Regions from separate parts of the Clostridium senegalense genome, predicted to be linked through region 2. Evidence: riboswitches for the same ligand, from Rfam matches in the RefSeq annotation. Region 2 holds a riboswitch; the other holds the start of a gene.
The links. Region 2 has a riboswitch for S-adenosylmethionine ahead of KQI36_RS01990 (methionine ABC transporter ATP-binding protein). Riboswitches for the same ligand answer to the same signal wherever they lie in the genome.

Region 1: it holds a riboswitch for S-adenosylmethionine, as region 2 does, so the genes downstream of both, metK (methionine adenosyltransferase) here and KQI36_RS01990 (methionine ABC transporter ATP-binding protein) in region 2, are expected to answer to the same signal.

The regions. Positions count from the first base shown of each region.
Region 1 covers NZ_JAHLNC010000007.1:33,265-50,316, reverse strand. The annotation lists gene spoIIID (sporulation transcriptional regulator SpoIIID) at 1-247, shown strand, start outside; gene mreB (rod shape-determining protein) at 341-1,369, shown strand; gene yyaC (spore protease YyaC) at 1,436-1,975, opposite strand; gene KQI36_RS12335 (hypothetical protein) at 2,333-2,935, shown strand; tRNA gene KQI36_RS12330 (tRNA-Thr) at 3,102-3,176, shown strand; tRNA gene KQI36_RS12325 (tRNA-Tyr) at 3,182-3,266, shown strand; tRNA gene KQI36_RS12320 (tRNA-Val) at 3,275-3,350, shown strand; tRNA gene KQI36_RS12315 (tRNA-Thr) at 3,375-3,449, shown strand; tRNA gene KQI36_RS12310 (tRNA-Tyr) at 3,455-3,539, shown strand; tRNA gene KQI36_RS12305 (tRNA-Val) at 3,548-3,623, shown strand; tRNA gene KQI36_RS12300 (tRNA-Thr) at 3,647-3,721, shown strand; tRNA gene KQI36_RS12295 (tRNA-Tyr) at 3,727-3,811, shown strand; SAM riboswitch class I at 3,950-4,051, shown strand; gene metK (methionine adenosyltransferase) at 4,210-5,385, shown strand; gene recD2 (SF1B family DNA helicase RecD2) at 5,542-7,755, shown strand; gene KQI36_RS12280 (hypothetical protein) at 7,776-8,777, shown strand; gene KQI36_RS12275 (ComF family protein) at 8,741-9,418, shown strand; gene hpf (ribosome hibernation-promoting factor, HPF/YfiA family) at 9,970-10,494, shown strand; gene secA (preprotein translocase subunit SecA) at 10,792-13,296, shown strand; one part of gene prfB (peptide chain release factor 2) at 13,522-13,599, shown strand; one part of gene prfB (peptide chain release factor 2) at 13,601-14,623, shown strand; gene KQI36_RS12255 (M28 family metallopeptidase) at 14,641-16,008, opposite strand; gene KQI36_RS12250 (Tex family protein) at 16,559-17,052, shown strand, end outside.
Region 2 covers NZ_JAHLNC010000001.1:385,126-402,177, forward strand. The annotation lists gene KQI36_RS01950 (vWA domain-containing protein) at 1-1,286, opposite strand, end outside; gene KQI36_RS01955 (ATP-binding protein) at 1,296-2,414, opposite strand; gene KQI36_RS01960 (hypothetical protein) at 2,435-3,235, opposite strand; gene KQI36_RS01965 (metallophosphoesterase family protein) at 3,510-4,226, opposite strand; gene KQI36_RS01970 (GNAT family N-acetyltransferase) at 4,791-5,291, shown strand; gene KQI36_RS01975 (isochorismatase family protein) at 5,364-5,897, opposite strand; gene KQI36_RS01980 (YhfC family intramembrane metalloprotease) at 6,080-6,868, opposite strand; gene KQI36_RS01985 (polysaccharide deacetylase family protein) at 7,091-7,858, opposite strand; SAM riboswitch class I at 8,033-8,134, shown strand; SAM riboswitch class I at 8,202-8,302, shown strand; gene KQI36_RS01990 (methionine ABC transporter ATP-binding protein) at 8,419-9,453, shown strand; gene KQI36_RS01995 (methionine ABC transporter permease) at 9,483-10,088, shown strand; gene KQI36_RS02000 (MetQ/NlpA family ABC transporter substrate-binding protein) at 10,107-10,940, shown strand; gene KQI36_RS02005 (hypothetical protein) at 11,005-11,151, opposite strand; gene KQI36_RS02010 (HAD family hydrolase) at 11,852-12,637, shown strand; gene KQI36_RS02015 (iron-containing alcohol dehydrogenase) at 12,822-13,985, shown strand; gene clcA (H(+)/Cl(-) exchange transporter ClcA) at 14,070-15,647, opposite strand; gene KQI36_RS02025 (chemotaxis protein) at 15,979-16,881, shown strand; gene KQI36_RS02030 (hypothetical protein) at 16,998-17,052, opposite strand, start outside.

The sequences.
Region 1 (17,052 bases), on a different contig from region 2:
CTACATTGAAGAAAGAGTATTGCAAGTTGCAAGATATATAATTGAATCACAAGAAACTATAAGAAAAACAGCAACTGTATTTGGTGTAAGTAAAAGTACTATACACAAGGATATGACCGAAAGATTACCTAAAATCAATGCTCAAATTGCAGAAGAAGCTAAAAATGTATTGGATTTAAATAAGGCAGAAAGACACATCAGAGGTGGAAAAGCTACACAGATGAAATATAAAACAATTGAAGGATAAAGCCTTTCGTATTATAATTAGACAATATAAGAGTTATTTAGTTTAAAGCTAAACTTTTAGTTAAAATACGAAAGAGCAGGAGTGAATTAAAGTATGTTTTTTTTCGGTATGGGAACAGACATGGGTATAGATTTAGGAACAGCTACAGTCCTTGTTTATATGAAAGGAAAAGGCGTTATATTAAAAGAGCCTTCAGTTGTAGCAATTGAAAAAAATGCAAATAAGGTATTAGCAGTTGGAGAAGAAGCTAGAAAAATGATAGGAAGAACTCCAGGAAATATAGTTGCTATACGTCCTTTAAGAAATGGTGTTATTTCAGATTATGATGTTACAGAAAAAATGCTTGAACATTTTATAAAAAAAGCATGTGGAAATAAGAAAGCAGCACCAAGAGTTGTAGTATGTGTTCCATGTGAATCTACAGAAGTTGAGAGAAGAGCTGTTGAAGATGCAGCAAGAAATGCAGGAGCTAAAAAAGTCTATCTAATAGAGGAACCATTAGCAGCAGCTATAGGAGCAGGACTTGATATTTCTAAAGCTAGTGGAAATATGGTAATAGATATTGGTGGAGGAACTACAGATATAGCTGTTATATCTTTAGGTGGAATGGTAGTTAGAGAATCTATTAAAGTAGCAGGAGATAATTTTGATGATGCTATAATTAAATACATAAGAAAAAAACACAAATTAATGATAGGTGAGAGAACTGCTGAAGATTTAAAGATAAACATAGGATCAGCTTATAAAAAAGATGAAGAAATTGACATGGATATAAGAGGAAGAGATTTAATTACAGGTCTTCCTAAAAATATAACTGTTAATTCTACAGAAATGAGAGAAGCTTTAAGAGAAGCAGTAGCTTCAATTGCGGAGTGTACTCATGCTGTACTAGAAAAAACACCACCAGAATTAGCAGCAGATATTGCTGAAAAAGGCATAGTTATGACTGGTGGAGGAGCACTTTTAGATGGTCTAGATAAATTAGTACAAGACTATACAAAGGTACCAGTATATGTAGCTGAAAATTCTGTTTCATGTGTTGCAATAGGAACAGGAAAAGCATTAGAATTTATAGATAAAATGGGTGATTCCTTTGGAGGACAAGACCTATCTTTTTATTAATAATTTGATTGATAAAATGACACAGTTTTTTACTGTGTCATTTTATTATTTAAAATTATGGGAAATTTAAATAAAAGATGAGTTATCAAAAGCTAAGTAATATGAATGCAAAAGAGCCTTTGTTATAACCTTAGATAATTGCATAATTAGGTTTAATCTTATATTTCTATTTGTAAATAATTCCGTATCATCACTAGAATCTATAATTCCGATTAAAGACATATCTCCTACTGGTGGAAGTAATTTTCCGACACCTTTGCCAGGGTTTATGGAAAAGTCCCTTGCTTGTATTTCACCTATACTTGAATGTGGTCCAAGACAAGCATCAATTCCTATTATTTTTGAATTAGGATGTTTAAGTTTAATTTCATTCAACTTATTTTCTAAGTTTAATGCATGTATAGGATCAGAAATTGTTCCATAAACAGGTAAAGGGAAAAAATTTTCTTTTAAACAGGTTCCAACTAGTGGACCTAAACAATCGCCTATGCATCTATCTGTACCTATACATATAATAATAGTATCTTCATCTAAATAATCTTTAATAAAAGTAGCTAAGTTGTAATAAGCTAGGGGATTTTTATAATGGGTTTTAATTTTAGTCACTGATTGCACCTCCTAGAGAATTGTGATTCATTTTAAAGAAATTTAAGTATCAACTTAAAATTGATTTATACAAAATAAAATTTAATTATTATCTTCTATAATATTTGTATAAATGTAAAAATATGAAAAATGCGCTTAATAATATATATGCAAAAAAACAGAATGTGATTATAAACATTTAGAAAAAAATAAAAATATTTTTTATGTAAGTATACATTTGAATATGAGTCTTTGGATTTGTTAATAATTAAGTATATATAAAATTTTTTATGTTCATAATATTAAATGGGAGTGATAATTATAAAAAAAATATATTCATGTATAATAATTTTGTGTACTATAATTTATAGTTGTACTATGTTGAATGTCTATAGAAATCATGAGGATTTAGTTGTAAAAAATGAAATTAATATAGAGTCTGAAAAAATTAAAAAAAATGATGAAATTGCAAAGGAAAACCAAAACAAGAGTTATTCAGATCCTTTGATTTTTAATAAGAAAAAAAATGAAGAGAATACTAAAGAAGCTTTAAAAGAGAAGATTATTGAAAATAATGAGGAAAATATTAATACTTATGATGAGGTAAGAAAGTATAAAAATAAAAAATATTTTTATGATGACATGAAAGAATTTGAGAATAATGGTGATGTTACAGTTGAAGAATTTGATTCTTACAATAAAAATAAAAAAAAATTAGATAAAGAGCTAGTGAGGGCAGAAGCAAAGGAAGTTCTAAAACAAGTATCCTTATCAGAAAAGAAAAAACTAATAACATTTGCATATAAAGTACCTAAAAAAGAATTTAATAATATAGTTAAATATTTAAATTATGAAAATAAAGATTTAGGTGTAAAAAAAGTTATATCTGTATTAGAAAAATATTTAACAGAAGAAGAAATTAAAGAAGCTAAAGAAATTGCCAAACCTTTTATAAACAAAGAAATAACTAAAGAATTTTAAAAATGATTTTAATTTAACAAAGTAAATTGGTAAGAAAAAGAGAGAAAAACTTAGAAAGTAAGAATAAATTTAAAATAATTGCTTGTAAAGGCTAAATTTGGATTTGAAAAAAATACTCCAAGATTATAAAATAAACCTTGTCGAAGTTACCGACTAAAAATAACACGCTAGCATGGCTCAACGGTAGAGCAGCTGATTTGTAATCAGCAGGTTGTAGGTTCGATTCCTATTGCTAGCTCCATAAGTGGAGGAGTTCCCGAGTGGCCAAAGGGGGCAGACTGTAAATCTGTTACGTTTCGTTTCGATGGTTCGAATCCGTCCTCCTCCACCATATAACACGGTCGCATAGCTCAGCTGGGAGAGCATCTGCCTTACAAGCAGAGGGTCACAGGTTCGAACCCTGTTGTGACCACCATTAAACTTAAAATATAAATAATACGCTGGCATGGCTCAACGGTAGAGCAGCTGACTTGTAATCAGCAGGTTGTAGGTTCGATTCCTATTGCCAGCTCCATAAGTGGAGGAGTTCCCGAGTGGCCAAAGGGGGCAGACTGTAAATCTGTTACGTTTCGTTTCGATGGTTCGAATCCGTCCTCCTCCACCATATAACACGGTCGCATAGCTCAGCTGGGAGAGCATCTGCCTTACAAGCAGAGGGTCACAGGTTCGAACCCTGTTGTGACCACCATTAAACTTAAAATATAATAATATGCTGGCATGGCTCAACGGTAGAGCAGCTGACTTGTAATCAGCAGGTTGTAGGTTCGATTCCTATTGCCAGCTCCATAAATGGAGGAGTTCCCGAGTGGCCAAAGGGGGCAGACTGTAAATCTGTTACGTTTCGTTTCGATGGTTCGAATCCGTCCTCCTCCACCATACACTTTAGATTTTCTAAAGTGTTTTTATTTTTAAATAAATTAAATTATTGAATATATTTACCATATAAATCAAATAATATATTGTTGACAGTGATGTATTTTAATGATAATATTGTATCATAAAATTATATAATTACTCTTATCCAGAGAGGTGGAGGGAAAGGGCCCTATGAAACCCGGCAACCGGTGCGTAGCACAATGGTGCCAATTCCTGCAGAAATATTCTGCAAGATAAGAGAGTGCGAGTACGAAATTTCGACCTCTTCTTATCAAAGAAGAGGTTTTTTATTGCATAAAAATAGTAGTTACAAGGATTTTGTAATAATAAATATACCTTGTATTATTTTTAAGGCCACTCTCTTCGATTAGAACGGAAATTTGAAAGGAGATTTGAAAATGAGAAGATTATTTACATCAGAATCAGTAACAGAAGGGCATCCAGATAAAATTTGTGATCAAATATCTGATGCAGTATTAGATAGTATATTAGCAAAAGACTCTCATGCAAGAGTAGCTTGTGAAACAGCAGTAACTACAGGAATGGTGTTAGTTATGGGTGAAATAAGCACAAATTGCTATATAGATATTCCTAAAGTAGTAAGAGAAACAATAAAAGAAATAGGTTATACAAGAGCAAAATATGGATTTGATTATAAAACTTGTTCAGTATTAACATCAATAGATGAGCAATCACCTGACATTGCACAGGGTGTAGATGAAGCTATTGAAAAAAGAGGACAAGAAATGGATGAAGTAGAAGCAGTTGGAGCTGGAGATCAAGGTATGATGTTTGGATTTGCAAGTAAAGAAACTCCAGAATATATGCCACTTCCAATAGCTATGTCTCATAGACTTTCAAGAAGATTAACAGAAGTTAGAAAAAATGGAACATTAGAATATTTAAGACCAGATGGAAAAACTCAAGTTACAGTTGAATATGAAAATGAAACTCCAGTAAGAATAGATACAATAGTAATATCTACACAACACTGTGAAACTGTAACACAAGAACAAATAAGAGAAGATTTAATGAAGCATGTTGTAAAAGCTGTTGTTCCAGCAGAATTATTAGACGAAAATACTAAATACTATATAAATCCAACTGGTAAATTTGTTATAGGTGGACCACAAGGAGATTCTGGTTTAACAGGAAGAAAAATAATAGTAGATACTTATGGTGGATATGGAAGACACGGTGGCGGAGCATTTTCAGGAAAAGATGCAACTAAAGTTGACCGTTCAGGAGCTTATGCGGCTAGATGGGTTGCTAAAAACTTAGTAGCAGCTGGTGTTGCTGATAAAATAGAAATAGAACTTGCATATGCTATAGGAGTTGCTAATCCAGTATCTATAGAAGCTGATACATTTGGAACAGAAAAAATTTCTAATGAAAAAATAATAGAAATAATTAAGAATGTATTTGATTTAAGACCAGGTGCTATAATAAAACAATTAGACTTAAGAAGACCAATATACAAACAAACAGCAGCATATGGTCATTTTGGAAGAAATGATTTAAATCTTCCATGGGAACAATTAGATAAAGTAGAAGAAATAAAAAAATACTTATAATATAAAAGACACACCTTTAGGTGTGTCTTTTATATTTAATATGGATAAATATCATGTTTGTTTGAAAGCCTAAACATTTGTCAAGTATATTAATAAATGAGAATAGTATGGCTCTATGATATAATATTCAAAAGAACAATTTTAGGAGAGATTTTTATGTCAGATATAACAGGGATACTAGAGGATATTATTTTTAAAAATGAAGAAAATGGATATACAATAGCTCATCTAAAAGATGGAAAAAAAAGACATACAATAGTTGGTGTAATACCTTACATTAAAGAAGGCGGTCAATATAAAGTTACAGGTGATTGGGTTACACATGAAAAATTTGGTGAGCAAATGAAAGTTATATCTATAGAAGAAATTTTACCAACTAGTAAACTAGGAATAGAAAAATATTTATCAAGTGGGATTATTTCAGGGGTAGGACCTGTTACTGCAAAAAAAATAGTAGATCATTTTGGAGAAAAGACGTTAGAAATATTAGATACAGATATAGATAGATTAAAAGAAATTAATGGTATAGGAAAAAAGAAAATAAAATTAATAATGAAATCATATTCCGCACAAATAGAGATTAGAAATATAATGATATTTTTTCAAACCTATGGAATGACTGCTAATCAGTGCATGAAAATTTATAAAAGATTTGGAGGCAGTTCTGTAGCTATTGTAAGAGATAATCCATACATATTAACAGAAGAAATAAATGGAATTGGGTTTAAAACGGCAGATAGGATAGCTATGAGCTTAGGTGTGGAAAAAAATTCTATATTTAGAGTGAAAAGTGGAATAAAATATATAATAAATGAATTTTGTTTATTAGGTAACACATACATGCCGTTAGAAAAACTTATAAAAAGAGCTATAGATGTTTTACAAGTAGATGAAGAAAATATTGATTTAGCTATAAGAGAAAATATAATTGAAGGTAAAATTAAAGTAGAAAATATAGATGATGTTCAGTGTGTATTTACAATTCAATATGCTTATGCTGAGATGGGAGTTACAAAGAAACTGGTTCAATTATGTACCACTAAATATGATGAATTAGAGATTAATTATGATGAGGAAATAGAAAACTTTGAAAAAGAGCAGAATATACAGTTAGCTAAATGTCAAATAGAAGCAATAGAAGGAGCTATGACTAATGGAATAGAGGTTATAACAGGAGGACCAGGAACAGGAAAAACCACTATAATAAACTGTATAGTAAGTATATTTGAAAAAGCTGGAATGAAGGTTAATATGGCAGCACCAACAGGAAGAGCGGCTAAAAGGATGAGTGAAACTACTTTAAGAGAGGCTAAAACTATACATAGACTTTTAGAGATGGGCGCATCGGAGGAAGAAGAAGAAAGCGAATTATTAACCGACAGAAAGTTAGAGTGTGATGTTTTAATAGTTGATGAAGCATCTATGATAGATATAAATTTAATGAATAGCATGATGAACGCTATATTTACAGGCACAAGGCTAATACTAGTTGGTGATGTTGATCAGTTACCATCTGTAGGACCAGGAAACGTTTTAAGAGATATAATTGAAAGTGGTGTTGTTAAAACAGTAAGGTTAAATGAAATATTTAGACAAGGTAAAGAAAGTATGATAACTGTTAATGCCCATTTAATAAATGATGGTAAGATGCCTATACTAAATTCAAAAGGTAGTGATTTTTACTTTATACAATGTATAGATAGCAAAAATATATTAGAACAAATAATATCTTTAATAAGTATAAGGTTGCCGAAATTTAATACTAACTGGGATAAAATGAAGGATATACAAATATTATCTCCTATGAAAAAAAGTATAGCAGGAGTTGATAATCTAAATAAAGAGTTGCAATTAATCTTAAATCCACCAAGTGCTAATAAACCAGAAAAGGAACTCAAAGAAATGGTTTTTAGAATTGGAGATAAGGTTATGCAGACAAAAAATAATTACAGTTTAAAATGGACTAAGAAAGAAAAGGTTTTTGATGCGGAATGTACAGGGCTTGGAGTATTTAATGGTGATGTTGGATATGTTTATGATATAAATGAAAATAACAATCTAACAGTTGTTTTTGAAGATGACAAAGTTGTTGAATATGAAGATATGTATTTAGATGAGTTGACGTTAGCTTATGCTATAACTATCCACAAAAGTCAGGGAAGTGAGTTTCCAGTAGTTATAATGCCAATGTTTATGGGCCCTCCAATGCTTATGAATAGAAATCTTTTATATACTGGAGTTACTAGAGCAAAACAACTAGTGGTTTTAGTTGGAGATAAAAAAACAGTATCTTTTATGAAAGATAATGATAGAACTTTTGAAAGATATTCAGGCTTGAAGTGGAGGATAAGTGAAATATTTGGAGTTTAGTAAGGAGATTTATTTGAAATATGATTAAAGGAAAAGAATACGTTATTAAAGAAGTTTTAAAATATGTAAAAAATAATACGGATATAATAAATGTAATTTCTTATTTTTATAATACAGCTACTATATTTTTAGATGCAATAAATTATTGCATAAGTAATAATAAATCTGTTTTATATATTGTAAATGAAGAAAAAGAAAATATAGAGCTTATAAGTTACCTAGAGAATAATGACTATGTATATTTAGATGAAAAAACTGATGAAGATAGTTCTAAGGTAAATTTTTGTGATTATAATAGGGCATTGTATTTAGATAAAAAATATGATTTGGTAATATTTGATGAGCTTGGATATATGCCATTTCAATCTAAAAAAAATATAAAAAATATATTGTCAAAAGCAGTTAAAAGTAGAGGAACAATAATATCATACTCTATTGAACCTATATTTGATAAAGCTTTATCCATATATTTTCCTTTAAATAAATATAATACTCCTCTTATAGAGCCTAGGGTAATTACTACAAAAATAGATATGGAAGAGGACTTGCCACTAGTAGCTTATGAATACATAAGTTGGACAATTGCCACAGAAAAAAAGACAATAATATATGTTCCTAGCAATGATAAAGTTATAAGTGTGTACTTATATATGGATAAATTAAGAGAAAAGCTAACAAAGGATGTATTTTATTTTATAAAAGAGAAAAAGGATAAAAGCTCTATAAAAGCATTTCTAAAAAGTAAAACAGGTATATTAATAACTGATGACTATGATGAATTTCATAACGAAAAACTTACTGATATAAATATAATGGTGTTTTTTGCAGATGATAAAAAATTTAATTATAAGAACTTAGTTTATTTGGTTAGTAAAATTGAAAGAGCTAAATCGGTAATGAGGAAAGAAATAATTTTTATTTGTAAAGATGAAAATGAAGATATAGAAAAGGCTAAATCAATAATGAGAAATTTAAATAAGAAAGGTTGGGAAGAGGGATTTATAAGACTTCAAAATATATAATAAATTGTATATTAGATATTATATATCCTGATAATAATGCATGCGTTGTCTGTAAAGATTATGCATTATCACATAATTTATGTACTAGGTGTAAAAAGGATATAGAGATTATAGATAAACCATTTTATATATATCATAATGGTGAAAAATATAAATGCTATTCTATAGCAGAACATAAATTAGTAATGAGAGACATTGTTATGAAGTTAAAATATGAAAGTGATTTTACTTGCGGAGAAATATTAGCAAACTATATGAAAAAGTTAATTATACAAAAAAATATAAAAATAGATGTTATAACTTTTGTACCAATTAGTAAAAAAACTTATAATAAAAGAGGGTATAACCAAGCAAAAGTTATTGCAAAAAAATTATCAGAAAAACTTGATATACCTTGTAAACAACTTATAAAAAAAGTTAAAGAAACAAAAGATCAAATAGGTTTAACATCTTGGGAGAGATGGAGAAATGTAGAAGGATGCTTTAAATCAGTTAAAAGTAATAATAGTAACTTTGAAAATGTTTTACTAATAGATGATGTAGTTACAACAGGAGCAACATTAATAAATTGTAGTAAGACTTTAAAAGAAAATGGAGTAAAAAAAGTATTTATCTTGACTGGAACGAAAAGTGTAGTATAATATAAAAAGTAAGTTGGGTTTGTGGTTGAAAATCGATGCCAGTCGCAGGCAAAACGATCCACGTAAGTTAAACAAAGTTTTAATGATCATGGTGCGGCTTAGAAGTAAGTCCTGCCGCTATAAAGCGAGAGAGTTAGTAGTGAGAAGTTAACTCTGGGTAGCGAAATCTCCAGCAGGCGAGTGTGGGGGCAAAGACCAGGTCAGCCAATTTATGCAAATAAAGCTAATTGTAACGTAAGTTGCAATTAGCTTTTCTTTGTTTGTTAATAAAAAAATGTATATATAACCAAATAAACAATTAATTTGATAAATTTCATAAATATAAAATAACTCAATTACTCTAATTATATCATAACAACAAGAAAATAGCATATACTAAACAATATAGTAAAGACAAAAAATAATGTGGGAAAAAGTGAATGATTATAATGGTGTCTAAATTTTCAAAAAAATTCATTTGATAAATTAAAAAAATAATATTAAAATATAAATACAAAATAAATTTAATAAATAAGCATAATGCTTTTGGCTCGAGAAAGGGGTTGTAGTATATGAATGTTAAATCAATGGGAAAAAACATAGAACTTACAAGTGCTTTAAGAGATGTAGTAGATAAGAAATTATCTAAATTAGATAAATATTTCTCTGAAGAAGTAAATGCAAATGCAACCTTAAGTGTTGAAAAGAATAGATGTAAGATAGAAGTTACTATACCGTTCAATGGAGTAAGGCTAAGAGCAGAGGAAAAGCATGAAGATATGTATGCTGCTATAGATTTAGTTTTAGATAAATTGGAAAGTCAAATAAGAAAGCAAAAAACTAAATTACAAAAGAGAAAACAAAATGTTGATTTAAATTTTAATAATATTGATGACTACAAATATGAGGATGAGGAACCTAAAATAGTAAAAACTAAGAAATTTGCAATAAAGCCAATGTCAACAGAAGAAGCTATTTTACAAATGGAACTTTTAGGTCATGACTTCTTTGTATTTACTAACAGTCACACATCAATGGCAAATGTTTTATATAAAAGAAAAGATGGTAATTACGGTTTAATAGAGCAAGAATTTTAATTAATTTAAATATAAAAATGATGCGATTTTTCGCATCATTTTTTTTATGAGAATCATTAACTATAAATACATTTGAAAGAGTGAAAATATCAGTGCTTAAGTTGAATGAATAAAAAATAAGTGGTATAATTTTAAAGTGAAATTTTATACTTATTTTTTAAACAAAGGTGAAATTGAGAAACAATATAATGCGTAAATTTAGAAAGAAAAATTCCAATGATATATAAAAAAATAGTAGTAAATATTTAATTACCTACAGGTACAAAATTTAATGGATGAAAGAGTGAGGAAAAAGGTATGAAACTTTTTAATAAAATTTTTGGATCTTACAGTGAGAGGGAAATAAAACGTATAATGCCAATCGTAAAAAAAATAAATGATTTGGAACCAACGATTTCAGCATTGTCAGATGAAGAGCTAAAACATAAAACAGAAGAATTTAAGATGAGATTAAAAGATGGGGAAACATTAGACGACTTATTACCAGAGGCTGGTGCAGTTGTAAGAGAAGCATCTAAAAGAGTTCTTGGACTTAGACATTATGATGTTCAATTAATAGGTGGAATTGTACTTCATCAAGGTAGAATTTCAGAGATGAGAACAGGAGAAGGTAAGACATTAGTAGCTACATTACCGTCTTACTTAAATGCTTTAACAGGAAAAGGAGTTCATGTAATTACAGTTAATGATTACCTAGCAAAAAGAGATAGAGATGAAATGGGTAAGGTTCATGAATTCTTAGGATTAACAGTAGGTGTTATAATACATGGTCAAAGTCAGACTGAAAAACAAGAACAATATGGTGCAGATATAACTTATGGTACAAACAATGAATTTGGATTTGATTACCTAAGAGATAACATGGTTATATACAAAGAAGAAAAAGTTCAAAGAGGATTAAACTATGTTATAGTGGATGAGGTTGACTCAATATTAATAGATGAGGCTAGAACACCACTTATTATATCTGGTGAAGGAGAGAAATCAACTGAATTTTATAAAGTTGCAGACTTCTTTGTAAAATCACTAAAAGAAGAAGAAGATTATGAAAGAGATGAAAAAGCTAACTCTGTTATTTTAACTGATGAAGGTGTGGAAAAAGCAGAGAAGTACTTCCATTTAGAAAACTATGCAGATCAAGATAATATGGCAATTCAACATCACGTTGTTCAAGCGTTAAAAGCTAACTATATGATGAAAAATGAGAAAGATTATATAGTTAAAGATGGAGAAGTTGTAATAGTTGACAGTTTTACAGGAAGACTTATGGAAGGTAGAAGATATAGTGATGGACTTCACCAAGCTATAGAAGCTAAAGAAGGAGTAAAAGTAGAAAAAGAATCAAAAACTTTAGCTACAATAACATTCCAAAACTACTTTAGAATGTATAAAAAGTTAGCTGGTATGACAGGTACTGCATTAACAGAAGAAGGCGAATTTAGAGAAATTTATGGTTTAGACGTTATAGTAATACCAACAAACAAACCAATTAAAAGAATAGATAGACCAGACTCAGTTTATAAAACTGTCCTTGGAAAATATAAAGCAATAGTAGAAGATATAGCAGAAACTAACAAAAAAGGTCAGCCTGTACTTGTTGGTACTGTAAGTATCGAAAATTCAGAAGTATTATCACATATGCTTAAGAAAAAAGGTGTAAAACATCAAGTATTAAATGCTAAATATCATGAAAAGGAAGCAGAAATAGTTGCTCAAGCAGGTCAAAGTGGAATGGTTACAATAGCAACAAATATGGCTGGTCGTGGTACTGATATAAAATTAGGTGAAGGCGTAATAGAACTTGGTGGATTAAAAATAATTGGTACAGAAAGACATGAATCTAGACGTATAGATAACCAATTAAGAGGTCGTGCTGGTCGTCAAGGTGACCCAGGTGAATCAAGATTCTATATCTCATTAGAAGATGATTTAATGAGAATATTTGGATCAGAAAGATTAGCATCAGTAGTTGAGAAATTAGGATTAACAGATGAGGATGCAATAGAAAGTAAAATGGTTAGTAATGCAATAGAAAGTGCTCAAAAGAAAGTTGAAGGAAATAACTTTGATATAAGAAAAAATGTTGTTAAATATGACGATGTTATGAACAAACAAAGAGAAATTATATACTCTCAAAGAGAGCGTGTTTTAACAGGTGAAGATTTAAAAGACCAAATACAATCTATGATTGAGGATGTAATAACTCAAGCTGTAAATTCTCATATAAGTGGAGTAGAAGATACTTTTGATGAGGAACTTAAAACTCTTATAAGCTATATGGAAGAACTATTTGTTGAAAAAGGACAATTTACTTTTGAACAATTAGAAAAAGAATCTAATGATGAAATAATTAAGGCTTATTTAGAGTACGCAACTAAAATATATACAGAGAAAGAAGAAACTTTTGGCAATGAGCAAATGAGAGAGATAGAAAGAGTTATTCTTTTAAAGGTTGTTGACTCTAAATGGATGGATCATATAGATAATATGGAACATCTAAAACAAGGTATAGGTTTAAGAGCGTATAAACAACAGGATCCAGCACAAGCATATCAAATGGAAGGTAGTGATATGTTTGATGAAATGATCGAAGTTATAAAAGTAGAAACTGTTAAATATCTATTCCATGTAAGAATTGAAAAAGCTCCAGAAAGAGAAAAGGTGGCTAAAGAGACAGCAACAAATGCTGATGAATCATTAGCAAAACAACCTGTAAGAAAAAAAGTAGAACCTCAAAGAAATGATCCATGTCCATGTGGATCAGGAGCAAAATATAAAAATTGTTGTGGTAGAGGAAAATAAAATAACATAATTTTAAAATTAAGGCATGGTAAGAGAAGTTAATTAATCAGAAATAGATTTTAAGTTGTTCTTTTAACATGCCTTAGGCATATAAAAAAATAATCTGTTATTTATTAATAAAATATTAATTTGAATTTTATTATTTGATATAAGTTTAAAATTTAATTTTGAACCTTATATTTGATGTCGCCTTATACTAATAAATTAATGAAAGAAGTGAAAAAGTTGTTATTACATTTAGAAGAAATATCAAATGAAATAAATGTTTTAAAAAAAGATTTACAAGAATTGAGTGTTTCACTTTGACCTTGCTAATTTAAAATTAAAACTTAGTGAATTGGAAATGAAAATGCAGGAGCCAACATTTTGGGATGATGTAAATAAGGCTCAAGAAATTACTCAACAATCTAAAAATATAGATGATAAAATAGAAAAATTCAAATCACTTAATTTAAGAGTAGAGGATTTAGAAATTTTAACAGAGTTGAGTTTAGAGGAAGAAAATGATGAATCTTATAAAGAGATAAAAAAAGAATTAAAAGAGCTTAGAGTTATAATTGATGATTTAAAAGTAGAAACTCTTTTAAATGGAGAATACGATAGAAATAATGCTATAGTAACTCTTCATACTGGTGCTGGAGGAAATGATGCACAAGATTGGACTGAAATGCTTTATAGGATGTATACAAGATATTGTGAGAGTAAAGGCTTTAAAATAGAAGTGATAGATTATATACCAGCAGATGAAGCCGGGATAAAAGGTGTAACATTAAAAGTAACTGGTGAATATGCCTATGGTTATTTAAAAGCAGAAAAAGGAGTTCATAGATTAGTAAGAATATCTCCTTTTAATGCAAATGGCAAAAGACAAACATCTTTTGCTGGCTGTGAAGTATTACCAGAACTTACAGAAAGTCAAGATATAGATATAAAATCTGATGACTTGAAAATTGATACGTTTAGGGCTAGTGGCGCTGGTGGTCAGCATGTAAATAAAACAGAATCGGCTATAAGAATAACTCATATACCAACTGGCATAGTTGTTCAATGCCAAAGTGAGAGAAGTCAGCATACCAATAAAGACTATGCTCTTAAAATGTTAAAATCAAAATTAGTTGATTTAAAAGAACAGGCACATAAAGAAAAAATAGAGGATTTAGCTGGTGAAATAAAAGATAATGGTTGGGGCAGTCAGATAAGATCCTACGTATTTCATCCATATAGTCTAGTTAAAGACCATAGAACAGGAACTGAAACTGCCAATGTGGATTCTGTTATGGATGGTAATATAGAAGAATTTATTACAGAGTATTTAAAAACTCTATAGTTAAAAAAGTATGCAAATTAGCATACTTTTTTATTTTTTAAAACAAAAATAGTAATTAAAGCAATAGAAGTACACAAAGATGATATGAAAATTATAGTATTATATTTAATAAAAGGATTACTAAAATAATTACCACAAAGTTCTTTTGAAATAACAGAAAAGGCTCTGTCAATAGCTTTTTTATTAATAAACTCTACTTTATCATTTGGTGTATGAATCCTAGATAAATCATTATCTATAAATGTTACTGCACTAACATCATTTTTCCTAAAAATCATATGATCACTAGAATCTTCAAATATATAATTGAAATACACATTTTTATCTTCAAGAATTTGAGATAAACCATGGATTAAGGTAGTATCTTTAGTATCTTCTTTACCACCCATTACACATAAGGGAATACCATCAAAACTTCCAATCATATCAAAATTATATACAGTACTATTTTTTAATTGATTTTTGTTGTTATTAAAGAAATAAGTAGAACCTACACATCCAAACTCTTCTCCATTAAAAGCTGCGAAAATAATATCTCTAGAAGGTGTTCCTAAAGATTTTATGTAATGGGCAAGCTCTAATACAAAAGAAGAACCAGAAGCATTGTCTAAAGCTCCATAATATACATTTCCAATAGAATCTGTTCCAACATGGTCAAAATGACAAGAAATTACTATAGGATCTATAGAAGAATTTTTCCCTTTAATATAACCAAGAACATTATTTACAGTGGCATCTGAATTAGAAAATGGAATTTTAGCATTAACAATACGACCATTTTCAATAGCTGTAATTAATTTGTTTAAACCATCTTTAGTCATATAAATGGACAGACCATAATTGAAATCACTTAAAAAAGAGCTTCTAAAAGAAAATGACTCATCATTTATAGCATAAAAGAGAACATAATCTTCTTTATATTTAACAATTAAATAGGAATCAGTCCTTTGAGCTACATCTGATGATGAAAAGGTAATATCATTTATTCTAAAATTAGTTCCATCATCTTTATAATCTACACCATAATTAAAACTTTCTATTATATTTTTACTACTATAATCTATAATGTTTAGTTCAGGATTAAAATTTAATTTTTTAGGATATTGAATAGAAAAACCTTCAGTATAAGAATCTTTATAAGGTAGTAGACCTAAATTTTTAAAATTATCTAATATATAGGTTTCTGCTAATTTATTTTCTGTAGTTCCACAAAGTCGTCCTTTTAATGTATCACTTGCAAGATAATTTATATGCTCTACAACTCGCTTAGAAGAAAAATTATTTATCTTAAAATAGAATGTAATTGATAATGCTGTTATAAATATTGATATAACAGTCAAACTTATAAGTAACATATTTTTTTTGTTTTTAAAAATCACTGACATAACAATCTCCTTAAAAATATAAAATTATTTAATTTGCAAAGGATTTTATGGTAGAATTATTATGGAAACTTAAGGAAACAATTTCATAATAAAATAATATGCGTTAAAAATGTAAATATGATATGGAATAACAAGTTGAAAAGTTAAATTAAACATAAAATTTAATTCCTAATCTACTACAGGTATTCAATCTATAACTTAAATTTATACATCAAATTTTTGTTATTAGTTGAGAAAAATAAGTACAAATATAGTTAGTTAAGAATTATGAATTATGAATTAAGAATTTAGGATGAAAGTGGCAACTACTTTCTGAAAATGATTAAAAAAATCTATAAATATAATTTGCTTTGCAAATTTATAAAAAGATACGTTGAGAATTACTAGGAACGAAGTGAGTAGTAATAACCATAACTGCTAACTATTCACTCTTAACTCTTAACTAAAATAATCTGTTAGTTATTGATAAAATATTAATTTGAGTTTTCTCATTTGATAAATGAATAACTTTAAAACTTAACTTGTAACACTATATTTATAGGAGGATAAAATGGATAATATAAAAAATAGATTAATGAAAGAATTTGCACTTTCAAAAGAACAAGTAAATAATGTAGTTGAAATGTTAGATGAAGGAAATACAGTGCCTTTTATAGCTAGATATAGAAAAGAAAGAACTGGTGGAATTGATGATATAGTTTTAAGAGATTTTTCTGAGAGATTAACCTATCTTAGAAACCTTGAAGATAGAAAAACAGATGTTATAAGACTTATAGATGAACAAGGAAAACTTACAGAAGAAATTAAGACATCTCTTGAAAAAGCTACAACTTTAACAGAAATAGAAGACATATATAGACCTTATAAACCTAAAAAAAGAACAAGAGCAACAATAGCGGTAGAGAAAGGATTAACACCACTAGCAGAAGTAATATTTGATGGAAGTTTCAATAGTGATATAAATGAATATGCATCACAGTTCTTAAATGAAGAAAAAGGAGTAAAATCCATTGACGAAGCATTCCAAGGTGCAATGGATATTAT
Region 2 (17,052 bases):
TTCACATCTTTTAGTTTTTTTATTACTCCAAATTTATTTCTAAGTGATACTTCATTGGCTTTTCCTGATATAATCCAAAGTGTTTTGTATTTTCCTGGCTTAACTTCTAATTCCACTTCTCCTTTTCCATCAGTAAAATATATTAATACATTTGTATCTGTATTATTTACATATTTAAATACTGGTGAAAAACTAGTGCCACCTCTAGTGTTTAATCTAGCCTTTATATCTTTTGAATTTTTAACTTTATATATCCTTCTAATTTTAGTGTCACATTCTATTATTTTAATTTCATATTTATAGTTTTTAACAATATTTATCACTTCATTTATTGCTACATTAAATTCCTCATCACTTATACTTCCGCTTATATCTATAGCTACTACAATTTTAGCAATATGATTAGAAATTTCTCCTCTTAAATCTAATCTATTAGGTTGTCTTCTATTTCTTCTCGTTATTGTCTTTTTTCGCCCCTTTTCTAAGGTTCCCATAAGTTTTTTTAAATATAAATTCCATGAAATTTTATTACTATTAGAGTCCAAATTTGATAGTATATTTTCCACATAAAAATCAACATTATTCTTTTTAGAGTCATTAACAATCTTTTTTGTGATGCTTTTTATAATATCTTCATCATAAAAATCACTTTTTTCCCAACTTTCATGTGTTTTAGCAACATCATACTTTTTTTCTATTTCATTATTTATTTTTGTATCATCTTCATCACCATCTTTATTATCATCTAATAAATCTAATTTTCTTTGAATTTCTAAAATATATTCTTCCATACTACTATAAGGTTTTAAATCTAAATTATACTTTAAATTTACCCAATCAATAGTTGTTGCATACGGTGGTAAATAGTCTAGATACTGATTCACAACTATATCCATAGCCATATTTATAGCCAATGTACTAAAATTCTTTTTTAATTCTTTACCTCTTATTAAATGTAGCGATATTATATGTATAATTTCATGTTTAATGGAAGTTTTCATCTGATTTAAATCTAATACTAAAAATAATATTGGATTAAAGTATATAGTATATCCAGAAACATTTAAGGTTATAGCCGTAGGTGATGTAATATCATATTTTATTTTTCTATTCATTTTCAATAAAAAATATCCATAAAAATTTTCACTATCATCTATTAACAAAAAATTAATTTTATCTATTAATTTAAAGAATCTACCTTCAAAATCATCATTTATGTCCTTTATATATTGAATGTTAGATATTTCATTGTATAATTCTTCCTTTATTTTGCAAAAACTTTTCATAACCCTCACCTATCCATTTATACTACTATACGTCTTAAAATATCCTTCTACAAAATTATCATTTTTTAAACATTCTTTATAAATACGTTTATATTGTCCCTTTATCTCCTTCATAATTCCAATTTTTAAATCAACGGGATAATATCCTATAAATTCTACTAAACGCTCTATTTCTTTTAAAGATATTTCATTGCTTTCCATAAAAATTAATATGTTTTTTATAGTTAAATACAATCTTGTATGACTTTCATTTTTTATTCTTAAAATTACATCTTCTGATAAACTTTCCTCATCAAATACTTCTTTATGAGTAATTAATGGTAATGTGCTACTTTCTATAAAAGACATAAACTCTTGAGCAATTTCACTTCCGACATTGCCTTTCAATATATTAAAAAATACTTTTCTAGATATTTTATCACTTTTTTCTTTATATAACTTATAACTTTTAGATACCCTTTCAAAACTTCTTGGTGTTGCTTTTATTCTTTCATCATTTTTACTACTATGCAAATATTCAGGAAATGTAGATATAAATTCTATAACTTTTTCATCTAACTTATTACTTATTGCCCATTTAATCCAACTTTCAACATTGCTTTCCATTTCAAGCCATACAAATCTATTTTCTTGAGCCGGATCCATATCTATAACCTGATAATCAAAATCATCTTCATACTTACTTGAAGGATTCATGGCTGCTAATAATTTCACCGATTCATGTAAATTATATCCGTTTATTTCTTTATTCAAAATTAGGTTCATAAGTTCTTGTTGAACAGTATGTTCACAACGATTAATTTCATCTATAAAAAGCAATACTTCCTTTCCATTATTTATAGCTTCTTGAATTTGCTGCAACTTAGTATGAACTGCATAAACTGTTCTTTTTTCAGTATGTTCTAATTTATTCTCATCTAAGTATTTGTATTCATCAACTGTAGGTAGTCCCCCAATTTCTCCTTCTTTTAACAAATTACCATCAATAACAAATATATTCCAATCATTTTTTTTAGCTAACTCTTTTGCTAAAGCAGTTTTTCCTATACCACTTTCTCCAACTATTAATGGAACTTCACTAGTTTCAATAATTAATTCCGCTGCTAATAATGTATCTTCAAAATTCATCTTTCAACTCTTCCTTATCTTTAATATTTTAATTTTTCATCTACTGCAATTCTTTTACACTTTGCACTACCGAATCTGTATATAAACATAATTTTATCCATCGATATGTTATTTTGATTTATACCAATTGACTTACAATTCAAAAAATCTCTAACATATTTATCATCTACATCTTCATTGGAAAAAACCTCTTTTAATATCTCCTCCATTTTTTCAATCTCAATATGATCTTTAAAATATTTTATAGCTAATATATTTTCCTTTAAAAAAGATACTTTTTTTTCATAATTCAATTCTTTAACTAATGGCACTGATGCTTCATTAATTTTAACTGCCAATCTTTCAATACTTTCCTTTGCATTTTCAATATATCTTAATGCATGATAATCTTTTTCAATTGCTAACTTTTGAATTTTTTCACTTGGATTTTTTATATATTTTATAGAATCATAATCTTTTTCTATAGCTAAAATTTGTAGTTCTTCACTTGGATTTTCACAATATTGTATAGCCCATCCTTTTTGCAAGATTCCCAATTTTACTATTTTTTCACTTGGATTCTTTATAAATTTTAATGTATTCCACGAATTTTCAACTACAACTTTTTGTATCTCTTCATTAGGATTATCAATAAATTCAATTGCCCATACATTATTTGTTACTGCATTTCTTTTCATTTCTTCACTTGGATTTTTTATATATTTTATCATTAATCCATTTTTATTTATTGCTGTATTTTTCATATTATCTGTAGGATTACTTATATTTTTTATTATTATAGGATTTTCTTCTATTAATCTTAAAATTTTTTCTTCATTCATACAAATACCTCTATATTTTTTCTTAACCATTACTTATTAATAATAATTATCCGTTATGTTATAATTATATATTTTTTTTCCTATTTGTTCAAATTATATTTTCACACAAAAATAAAAGTCAAAACTTTAAAAGTGTATATCACAAGTACACTTTTTAAATTTTGACTAATGTTATTATATTCTTATATATAATAAATAAAGTACATTAATAGAATATATTTATGCTAACCTTTACATTTCTAAATTATTTATTTTCTTTTTAGATATATTAAAGTTATCCTAAATTATAAAATAATTTTAATATATTATCTTTATCTGGAACATTCTCATTAAAAAATCCCATTATAGTTTTGTCTATATTATATTTTATACTTTTAAAAGAAATGTCTACAGTTCCATCATCACTAAATTCCATAACTGCAAAGCTTACATGACCACCATCTCTAGAGCATCCTATAGATCCTGGATTTATTATAGGTTTTCCTGTCCAATATTTAATAAGTGTTTGGCAATGACTATGCCCAATTAAAACATAATCACAAACATCTCCATAATCTTCCGTAAATTTATCCAAAGTTACTTCCTGATAAAGAAGCGGTAATTCATTCATACTATCTATCCTTGAATGAACCATAAGAATTTTTTTTCCCTTTATTTCTATTATTCTTTCTGTAGGAACAGTTTTTAATTTGTTAATCCTTTCTTCACCTAAAAGCTTAACATTCCACTTTTGATGTTCCTTTTCACCGTCAGTAAACTCTTCACAACAATTAGTAACTATTGAATAATCAGTATTTCCTAAAATATTTATAAATCTCTTATCATTCATAACAATATCAAAAACTTCTAAAGGATTAGGTCCTTCCTGTATAAAGTCACCTAAATTCAAAATTTTATCTACATTTTCTTTTTCTGCATACTGTAAAAAAACATTGAAAGCTTCCATATTACTATGAATATCAGCAATAACTAATACTTTTTCCTTCCCCATAGACTACTCTCCTTTGCTGTTTCATTGAAATAATACTTAATTTTCTAAATTTTCCAAATAGTTATTTGTATATATTATATCACTTAAAATTTTTTAAACAATTATTTTTACTATTTTTAACAATTTTTATATGCAATTAACATTTTATTCATTATACTATTTTATCCATATATATTTAAAAATATACCATATAATTTCTCTAATATTAAACTTTAATCTTCAAACTAATCTAAGGTTCCAAGTTAAATTTTAAACTTATTTATCAAACTAGAAAATTTCAAATTAATATTTTACTGATAGTTATTATTTTTCTTAACTGATAAAAAAATTTGATGTATAAATTTTAGATTGTATCCCTATATTAATTAAATTTCTTTTAACATTTAACATGATAGTTTCAATATTTTGAATTTAATGCTAAAATGTTCCTATGGAATTAAATAGATATGATTTTATCTATTTGTATTTAAAATTTAATATATTTTTGAGACTTATGACTTATACGCTGTGGACTAAATTATTAATTTACTCATATTAATTGCTATACATTGGAGGGCTAAATTTATGTATATGTTTTGTGAAAATGATAAATTGTATTTAAGACCATTAATACTTAAGGACTCAGATTTTATTTATGCACTTAGAGAAAAAAATAAGAATTTTATTTTAAATTATGCTGAAGTATCAAGAAATGCTCAAAAAGAAAAGATAAAAAATAGTATTTCTAAAGATGATGAGATATATTTACTTATAACATTAAAAGCAACAAGTAGCCATATAGGTTATATACACAGTAAATTTTTTAATAATGGGAAAATTGCTGATATAGATTTTGTAATAACTGATAATAATTCTAAACTTATAAAAGAAGCTTTAATTTTGTTTAGAACAGAACTTTTTAAACAAGGTTGTATTAGATTAGAATGTAATATTTGTAGTTCTAATCTATTAGCAAAAGAAATATTAGAAGATTTAAATTTCAACTTAGAAGGGATAAAGAAAATGTCCTATTTTAACAATGATAATTTCTTCGATATTTTAGTATTTGCTTCATTAAATTGTTAATTTTGCAAGTGTGTATTATTTTATATAAAAAACAGTGTATGATTAAAATTATTTTAACATACACTGTTTTATTTATTTTACATTTTCTAATTCTAAAAATTCATTTAAATACAAAACATCTATTTTTCCAGACCAGTTTAACACCGATCCAACTAAATCTTTTATATCTAAATCTTCCATATCATAGGTTTCAGAACTATTAACAGTTCCTGTAGCATCTTCTATAAAAGTAACTGTATACCCTCTATCAAAAGCTGCTATTGCCGTAAACATACAACAGAATTCTGTATTAAAACCTACAATTATAACTTCATTTATATTATTTTTCTTTAATATTTCTTCTAAATTTGTTTTAAAAAATGCACTTGGTGTAGTTTTAATTACTAATTCATCATAGTAGTCTACAAATTCTTCATGTATATTTCCTCTGTCGCAATTTTTATTAAATGGACTTTCATCATCTTGGTCTTCATGTTTTGTAAATATTATTTTATCACCTTTAGCCTTACATATATTGATAATTTCCTTTATTTTTTCTTTTTCTTCCTTAAAATTTTTTTGACTTAAAATATGTTTTTGCATATCTACTACTATTAATGCTCTCATATTATATTCACCTCATAATTTCCTTTAAACATTTAACTAAATAAATTGATGAAAACAATCAACCTACTTTTCATATGATTATTTATTATTTTCTATCTCTTTAATATTATAAGTTAAAATAAAATCATTACAAGAACTTATTTTGTGTTTTTATATAATATTGCCTTTATTTTTTAATTTAATTATACTTTTTTTAATTTTTTTCTAGTTTTTATTATTATAAATAAAATTATTATAGCAACTATTACTAAATATTCTTCTAAGAATATTATATTCTCTATAGCATTAACTTGATATAATGCAACTGGAAAATTTATAACTGCATGACATATTATAGCTAAGAATAAATACTTTATCTTTTCTTCTTTTACTGCATACAAAACTAAAAGCGATAATCCTAATTGAATTATAAGTGAGCTAGACCTTTCTATTCCTGCTATAATCCACGTATAGGATGGCATTTGAATCATTTGTTCTTTTATATACATTAATGTTTGTGCTGTATTAGTATCCACCTTATCTAATAAATTTTCAAAATTACCTGTATTTATCTGAACTGCTGTTATGAGATTATTTATATACATACCTCCAGTTATTAAAAATGCCTCTATTCCTCCATGTCCCAATCCATAGGCTAGCCCATTTTCAAAACTTCTATCTTTTTTTAAAATCCACTTAAAGCATATAAACCTCGCACTTTCTTCAAATATTCCAGCCATAAGACCACCGTAAAGCATATATGCCATTGGTTGTCTTAAAAATGTAGCAGTTTTTTCATTATTATATAAAACATATTGATGTATAGATCCTTCTAATAATTTAACTGCCAATAAAAAAGCAATTGCCCCTACTATTACATATTTTAATGATATATTATATTTCTTTTTTAAAAATACTATAAGTGCTATTGGCACAATAGTACTTAATACAATTGTAATTATCATAAAAAATATAGAACTTCCACTTACCACTGAATCATCTCCTTAAGTTATTATAATTAAAGCATTTAATATTGTGATACAATTATATTTTAAAAATTTAATGAAGTTATTTTCTTTTCTAAAATTTTATTTAGTTTTTTGTTTATTATACATAGTATCATAGATTTGTTACAATTTAATTATAAAGTAACTTATTGATAAAAAAACAACATTTTTTTGTATATAATTAGTGTAGTTCTATATTTTTAATAATTAATTATATCTATTTATTAATTTTTTTTCTATAAGAATTTCACGTTCTTTTTCATCTATCATATCTAAAGATTTAAATTCATACCCTTGCTCTTTTAAAGATTTAATAATTGTTCCTAATGCTTTTGGAGTGGTTTTATTTGAAGCACCATCGTGCATCAGAATTATTATTCTTGATTTGTCAATATTTTTGCTATTCATAGCTTTAAAATAGTTTGATATTAATTGATCTACCGGAATGTTTATTCCCATTGCGTCTTCAATAGACACATTCCAATCTACATAATCTAATTTTCTATTAACCAAACCATCTCTAATTTGTTTTAATGTTAATTTTTGTGGTATTCCTGTACTTGACCCACCAGGCATTCTCATGAACTCAAAATTTTTTTTATCCAAATTTTTATTTAAAACATTTTTTACTTTTTCATAATCATTAAAATAAACATCAGCACTGTTATAATTATTATTGTTATGAGTATATGTATGAGCACATATACTATGATTTTTTTCTTTGATTTCTTTTAAGATATTAGGATTTTCCTCCACTAATTTCCCTATAACAAAAAATGTAGCCTTAATATTTTCCTCATCTAAAATTTTTAAAACTTCTAATGTTGTTTCTGTTGGTCCATCATCAAAAGTTAAATATGCTATTTTTTTATTATCTTTACATTCACTATCATCTGAAATCGCAAAAACACTTATAGATGTAAAAATAACAACGCTAATAATACTTACAAATAAAAAAAAACTCTTTTTCTTCATATTTTTTATTCTTCCTTTCTATGTTTTTCAAATTCTTCAATTTCATATATTATTATTAGTATTATTATTTTTTATATGCTAAAGAATGTTCAATTATATGTATTAATGTAAAAATAATGTTGACATTTTAATTGTTTTCTATATAATATAAAATATAGTTAAAATTTAATAGGTTTCTTATTATGAGTGATTGAGGGATCTGGCCCTATGACGTCCGGCAACCAGCTTTTTAAAGCATGGTGCTAATTCCAGCGGTGTTATGCCGAAAGATAAGATTTATATTTATCCTCTTATCTTTAAAGAGGTTTTTTTGTTTTTAAAATTAAATATATAAATTTAAATACTCTTATCCAGAGTGGCGGAGGGACTGGCCCTATGATGCCCAGCAACCAGCTTTCATTAGGCAAGGTGCTAATTCCAGCGGTTTTTACCGAAAGATAAGAAAAATCCCCTTCTTATCTTTTGGAGGGGATTTTTTTATTGCTAAATTTTAGCACATATATACAGTATGCTATTTTTATAGTTTTGAAACTAATTACATTGAGGATGTGAAAATAAATATGATAAAAATTAATAATTTAACTAAAATATATAAATCTAAAAATTTAAAAGAGATTATTGGATTTGAAAATTTAAATTTAACTATTAACGAAGGCGACATATTTGGAATTATTGGTCCTAGTGGTGCAGGTAAATCTTCAGTTCTAAGATGTATCAATTTACTTGAAAAACCTACTAAAGGAGAAATCCTTTTTAAAAATATATTAGATTCTAAAAATACAAATGATTTTATAAATATATTAGATTTATCTGATAAAGAGCTTATTTCTATAAGGAAAAAAATAGGTGTTATTTTTCAAAATTTTAATTTACTTATGAATTCTACTGTTTTTGAAAATATTGCTTTTCCTTTAAGAATAAATAAGATGTCTGATAGTGATATAACTAAAAAAGTTAATGAACTTTTAAAATTAGTTGACCTTTATGATAAGAAAGATTCTTATCCTTCTCAGCTATCTGGTGGACAAAAACAAAGGGTAGGTATTGCAAGAGCATTAGCTAATGATCCTAAAGTTCTTTTATGTGATGAAGCCACTTCTGCTTTAGACCCTAGTACTACAGATTCAATATTATCTCTTTTAAAATCTATAAATGAAAAATTTAATATAACTATAATTTTAATAACACATGAAATGGATGTTATTAAAACTATTTGTAATAAAGTTGCTGTATTAGATAAAGGAAAAATAGTAGAACAAGGTTATGTAACTGATATTTTTGCAAACCCAACTTCTAATATAACTAAAAATTTTTTAAATCAAAATATTAATATTCCTAGTTCTATAAAAGATAGCTGTACGAATTCACATTCTATAGTTAAACTTACATTTTTAGGATCTAATACAACAACATCTACAATATCTCATATTTCAAGGAAATTTAATGTGGATATAAATATTATCTCTGGGAACATAGATATTGTTCAAAATATTCAAATTGGTCATCTTATTGTAAACATTGCTTCTAATGAAAATTTAGATGATATACGTAATTATTTAATTAATAATGATATAGGATGGGAGGTTCTTAATTAATGATTTATGCTTTACTACAAACACTATACATGGTATTTTTCTCAACTATTTTTTCTTTAATTATAGGTTTTCCGATTGGTATTATTTTAGTAATAACAAGTAAGAACCATTTATGCGAAAACTTAAAGTTAAACTCTTTTTTAGATACTATAATAAATATATTTAGGTCAATTCCTTTTATAATTTTAATAGTTGCATTATTTCCTATTTCTAAATTTATAGTTGGAACAACCATTGGAACTACTGCGGCAATTCTTCCTCTTTCTATAGCAGCTGCTCCATTTGCGGCAAGAATTATAGAGAGTTCTCTTAAAGAAATTCCTTTTGGTGTTATAGAAGCTGCATTATCTTGCGGAGCAACAAATATGCAAATTATCTTTAAAGTAATGCTCCGTGAAGCAATTCCATCACTTATATCTGGCATAACTCTTACAATAATAAATATTATAGGATATTCCGCTATGGCTGGTGCAGTTGGTGGCGAAGGTATTGGTGATTATGCTATACGAGAAGGTTATATGAGATATAACAACAATATTGTCTTATTAACAATCTTAATTTTAATTATAGTAGTTCAACTTATTCAAAGTATTGGGAATTACTTATGTAAAAAATCAAACAAAAAAGTTTTTTAATTTAGGAGGTATTTATTTATGAAAAAATCTTATTTTACAATAATCTTATTAACTTTATCTTTAATAATTTTTACAGCTTGTTCACCTAATAGTGATTCTAAAAATTCTTCAAAAGAAACTAATTCTAATGAAAACACTATAGTTATAGGAGCTTCTCCAGTGCCCCATACTGAAATTTTAGAATTTGCAAAAACAAAATTAAAAGATAAAGGAATAAATTTAGAAATTAAAACATTTACAGACTATGTTGTACCAAATAAAGCTCTAGATTCTGGTGAATTAGATGCTAATTTCTTTCAACATAAACCTTATTTAGATGATTTTAATAAAAATAATGGTACTGATTTAATTTCAATTGGTGAAATACATGGTGAACCTTTATCTGCATATTCAAAAAAAATAACTAATTTAAACGACTTAAAAGAAGGTTCTACTATAGCTATACCTAATGATGGTTCAAACGGTACAAGAGCATTAAAACTTTTAGAAAAAGAAAAACTTATAACACTAAAAGATTCTAATAAAACTATACAAACAGAAAAAGATATAAAAGATAACTTGAAAAATTTTAAAATTAAATCTATAGAAGCTTCTCAACTTCCAAGAATACTAGAAGATGTTGATATTGCAATTATAAATGGAAACTATGCATTAGATGCTGGACTTGATACTAAGTCTACATTATTTTCAGAAGATATATCTGATATAAATGAATACGTTAATATTATAGCTACCACTTCTGAAAACAAGAGCAATAATGCACTTAAAGAGCTTGTTGATTTTCTTAAAAGTGATGAAACAAAACATTTTATAGACGATAAATATGGCAATGCTATTCTTCCTGCTAATTAATAATTTTTCTTATATATTTTAAAAGGGTATGAATTTTATTCATACCCTTTTAAAATATATTCAGCTATTTAAGTGATTTTCCTAATTTTTTAGATTCCTTAGAAACACCTACTTCATTTGATGTTTCCATATTCATTTTTTCTAATTCTTTTTTAGTCTTTTGACCTGCTTTTTTATTATCCTTACTGTTCTTATTATTCTTATGTGACATATTATTCACTCCTTTCATGTGTTAAATCTTAAATATATCTCATAAATAGTATCAGTATTGGAGAAAAAATTATACATATATTCTGATTATTCGTTTTAGTTAATCTTTTTATTTTTAAAATATTTTATATTATAATTAATTGAAAACATAAATTTCATTAAATATAGGTTTTCAATTTGACTTTTAAAATTATCCATTCCAAAACTTAGATACCTAAAATAGTGAGACATGCTCCGAATTACTTAAAATTTAACACTACATTTTGTATAAAAACTTTCTAAAGTTATTGAATAAATTTTTGTTATCAGTTGAGAAAAATAAGTGCAAATATATTTACTTAAGAATTATGAGTTTAGGATGAAAGTGGTAACCACTTTCTGAAAATGATTTTAAAAAATATATCAATATAATTTGCTTTACAAATTTATAAAAAGATACGTTGGAAATTACTAGGAACGAAGTGAGTAGTAATAACCACAACTGTTCACTATTCACTCTTAACTTTTAACTAAAATAATCTGTTAGTTATTGAAAAAATATTAATTTGAGTTTTCTCATTTGATAAATGAATAAATTTGGAACCCTATAACTTCAATGAAACAAGCAAGTAGGAATTAAATTTAATATATAACTTATATATTAATCTTAAATTCTCACATTTAGATAAATTAATAAACAAACTTAAGAAAAGGTGATCAATATGATAAAATTAATTGCAAGCGATATGGATGGAACTTTACTAGACTCTAACGGTATTTTACCTTTAGAATTTTATTCTGTGCTTTCTGAACTAAATTCTAAAGGCATAATTTTTGTAGCTGCATCTGGAAGACAATATCATAATTTAGTTAAAACTTTTGATAAAGTAAAAAATAACATTATTTTCGCTGCTGAAAATGGAACTTACATTGTTCAAAATGGTAAAGAATTATATTCAAATTGTATTTCTAAAGACATAATACCTGAATTATGTTCATTAGCTGCTACTTTTGACAACTGTTATATTCTTCTATGTGGAAAAAAGGCAGCTTATTTACAAACCAATAAATCATCTGTAGTAAATGAAATTAAAAAATACTTTGAAAATGTAGAAATTGTAGATGATATAGCTACAATAGATGATGAAATTTTAAAATTTACTTTATGTGACTTTAATGGGGCTAATGAAAACTCTTATGAAATTTTTAATGAAAAATATAAAGACAAGCTCAAAGTTGTAACTTCAGGTAATATTTGGCTTGATATTATGAATAAAGATGCTAATAAAGGTGTTGCTATTAAGTTTTTACAAAATAAACTTAACATCTCTTTTAGTGAAAGTATGGCATTTGGAGACTACTATAACGATTTAGAAATGCTTAAAGCATGTAAATATAGTTATGCAATGGGAAACGCTGTGGATGCTGTAAAAAAAGTTAGTAACTATCTAACAGATACAAATGAAGAATGTGGTGTACTTAAAGCAATAAAAGAAGCAGTTATATAACTGTTTCTTTTTAATTTTACGTAGTTTTAAGATAATATTTACTATATACTAATTTATAAAAAAACTTATTAAAATTATAATGTTACATAAATGAATAAGTAAAACAATTATTTTATTGATTTATCAATATAGTAGTTGTATAATTTCAATTAATATTTAAATAAATTTTAGGAGTGATATTATAATGTTGAATTTTTCATATAAAAACCCTACAAAATTGGTTTTTGGTAAAGATACAATATCATCAATTGGTTCTAACATAAAAGCTGAATCAATTGATAAAGTTCTTTTATTATATGGTAAAGGATCTATTTTCAAAAATGGAGTTTATGATTTAGTTACTGAATCTCTTAAAAATAATAATATAGAGTTTATAGAACTTTCTGGTGTTAAACCAAACCCAGTACTTTCTAAAGTTAAAGAAGGTATAGATATAGTTAAAAATAATAACTTGAAAGCAATCATAGCTGTAGGTGGTGGAAGTGTTATTGATTCTGCTAAAGCTATATCTGCTGGTTCTTGTTATGATGGCAATGTTTGGGATTTATTTGAAGGTAATGGTAAACTTACAAAAGCACTACCTATATTTACTGTTCTTACCCTTTCTGCAACTGGTTCTGAAATGAACTGTGGTGGTGTAATAACAAACGAAGATGAAGGTAAAAAATGGTCATTTGGTTCTCCATTGCTTTATCCTAAAGTATCTATTCTTGACCCATCAATACAATCTACACTCCCTACAAAACAAACTGTTAATGGTGCTGTAGATACTATAACTCATGTGTTTGAAGCATATTTTGGTGGAACTAAAAATACAGATATGGTAGATGAATTATCCGAAGGCATTATAAGAACAGTAATAAAACATTCTAAAATTCTTATTAATGATAATAACAACTATAATTCTAGATGTGAGCTTTCTTTTGCTGCAACTTTAGCTTTAAATGGTCTTAATGGCTTAGGAAGACTTGGAGATTGGTCATCTCATTCCATAGAACATTCATTAAGTGTTTTAAATGATATATCTCATGGTACTGGTCTTGCTATAATTATGCCTGCATGGATGAAATATGTTTATAAAGAAGATGTCTGTAAATTTGCTAAAATGGGTAGAAATATTTTTAATATAAATGAGTGTGATGATGAAAAAGCTGCATTAAGTGCAATTGAGGCTCTTAAAAATTACTATAAAGAAATAGGAGCACCAACCACTCTTAAGGAAGTAGGGGTTTCATTTAAAGAATTAGACTTCATAGCAGATAATGCAGCAATGTCTGCACCTTTAGGTACTTTTAAAAAGTTAAACAGAGAAGATATTTATAAAATACTTCAAATAGCTTTTGAATAAATATTAAGCTAAAATCTAAAATTTTTATTCTTATAATAAAACAAGTACTATTTAATTAATTTTAAATAGTACTTGTTTTTATAGCTAATTATTATATAATCCTGTACACATATTATCTAATTTCTCTAAAATACTTGAAGCTTTATCTTCATCAACTAATGCAACTATATAATCTCCACTAAGTATCCTTGTAAATCCTCTAGGTATTATTTCTTTGCCTCCTCGCTTTATCGCCACAATTAAACAATCCTTTGGCCAATTTATATCTTTCATTAATTGTCCCTCTGTAATACATCCCATATGGACAGCATATTCTATCAATGTTTTACTTGTACTATTTCCTTCAAAATTTGACCCATTCTTTTTTAAAATATTTTCTAATAAACTTTCGTAAATTGGTTCTGATTTTAATAAATCAGAAGTTATATACGCAAATATACACACTATTGCTAAAGGTAACATATGATCAAAAGAACCTGTCATTTCTGTAATTAATATTATACCTGTTATAGGTGCTTTAACTATTGCTGTAAAGTGTCCTGCCATTGCTAATATTATAAAAGTTAATATATAAATACTAGGTACTCCTAAACTATAACATACTATAATACCAAAAATATTTCCTACTAATGCTCCAAGTACTAATAATGGAAAAAATATTCCCCCAGGTATACCTGAGCCAAAGCATATAAGAACCAATAGAAATTTTATAACTAAAAAAAGTAATAACGTTACCAATACATAATTATTTTCTGATAAACTCATTATAAGATTATGACCACCACCAATTAATATTGGTGATATTACACCTACAATTCCTGTTACTATAAAAGGTATTATTGTTTTTACTTCAATAGGCATTCTCTTAAAGCTACCATAAATTTTTTGACTTTTTAATATTCCTTTGTTAAAAATTGTACCACTTATACCAACTAAAACTCCTAACAATATTAAAGCCCAATAAAACTTCAAAGGCAATGAAGCTATTCCTTTAAAATTTAATGCTGGATCTAAACCTAAAAATCTCTTTGCTACAAAATCTGCTGTAAGTGCTGATGACATGGCAGAAAGTAAAACTAATGGAGAAAAATTTTTATGAGTTTCCTCTAATGCAAACATTACACCTGATAATGGTGCATTAAATGCAGCTGCTAATCCTGCACTCGCTCCACTTGTAGTTAAAAACTTTTCTTCAATATTTACTCTTTTAAAAATCCTAGAGAACCCTTGTCCAACTGCTGCTCCCATTTGAACAGATGGACCTTCTCTTCCTGCTGAAAGACCTACCCCTAAACAAATCACTCCACCTATAAACTTGTTTATAAGAACTCTTAACCAATTAATGTTCAATTTTCTAACTAAAAATCCTTCTACTTGAGGTATTCCACTACCTGATATCATCGGCTCTTTCTTTACTAACACACCAACTAAATATCCTAAAAATGATAAAATTATAATTATAACTGCTATTTTTATAGGGTTGCCCTTTGAACTACTATAAATATCATTAGAAATTTTAAATAATTTATCTATAGCTAACCTATTCAAAACAATAATTATACCTGTAATCAAGCCAACTACAGCACCTTCAATTATAAGCTTAAATCTTAAATTCTTTCTATGTGATAAAATATTAGTAGTTTTATCTTTAGATATCTCCATTTTAATCCTCCTTTACTTAATATGAACAGCAAAAAACTAAGCATTTAAAATTTAAATACTTTTTCATATACTTAAAATTATTTATACTTTATATAAATTTGCCCTTTTTTATTATATAACTCATATTAAATTATTTCAAATTTATAAATTAAAATTTAAAATACATTAAAGCAACTATCTTTTTACACGAAATATATATTAACTTTTTCTATACTAAAATTTTCATTATAATATTATTCATAGAAAAGTTAATTTGCAAATTCATACTAAAAACTGTATATTCAAAATATATATAATATATTAATATTTTTAAAAAGTAGGTGTTAATTTTATGAAAACAGATATACTACTAGAGTCTGGTACTGGTGAAGTAGAAATACTAGAGTTTATAGTAAATAATAAGCATTATGCAATAAATGTTATAAAGGTTAGAGAAGTTGTAGATATAGATAATCTAACAGAACTACCTAACAATCATCCTTCTATAGATGGTGTAGTTCTTTGTAGAAATGAGATACTTACCTTAATCAATTTAAGTCAAGTTCTTGATTCTCATAAAAATAATAATCTAAAACCTTTTAAAGCTATTCTATGTGAATTTAATAAGGTTAAAGTAGCTTTTAAAATAGATGATATTGTTGCAATCCATCGTATTAAGTGGGAACAAATCAGAAAACCTGATGAAATTTCAACTAATCCTTTAGTAATTGGAAATATATTATTTAAAGATAACATTATATTACTTTTAGACTTTGAAAAAATTATTACTGATATAAATCCTAAAATAGGTATAAGTGAAGATAAAATTAAAGATATACATTGTAAAGATAGACATGGAATAAAAATTGTTTTAGCTGATGATTCAGCATTAATAAGAACACTTTTAAAAAATACATTAAATAAAGCTGGATTTGAGAATTTAACATTTTTCAATGATGGAACTGAAGTATTGACATACCTTAACAGCCTAGTTGAAATTAAAAAAGAAAACTTTGTAGATGATGTTCAAATACTTATAACTGACATTGAAATGCCTCAAATGGATGGTCATAGTCTTGTAAGAAAAATTAAAGAACATACAATTTTAAGAAAATTACCTTGTATAATTTTTTCATCTTTAATTACTGATGATTTAAAACATAAAGGCATTGATGTAGGTGCAAATGCCCAAATTAGCAAACCTGAAATTGGAGAGCTTGTTGACATAATAGATGAATTTGTAATTAACAAATAAATATAAGAAACACCAACAATAACTTGTAGAACTATTGTTGGTGCTTTTTATATTTATTAAATAATATAAAATTCAATATTCCATTTCATATTTTTTAAATAAATTTAACTTTTGATTTATTTTTCTAAATAACTCTTATTATATAATTGCTCTAATTTTTTTATATATTCT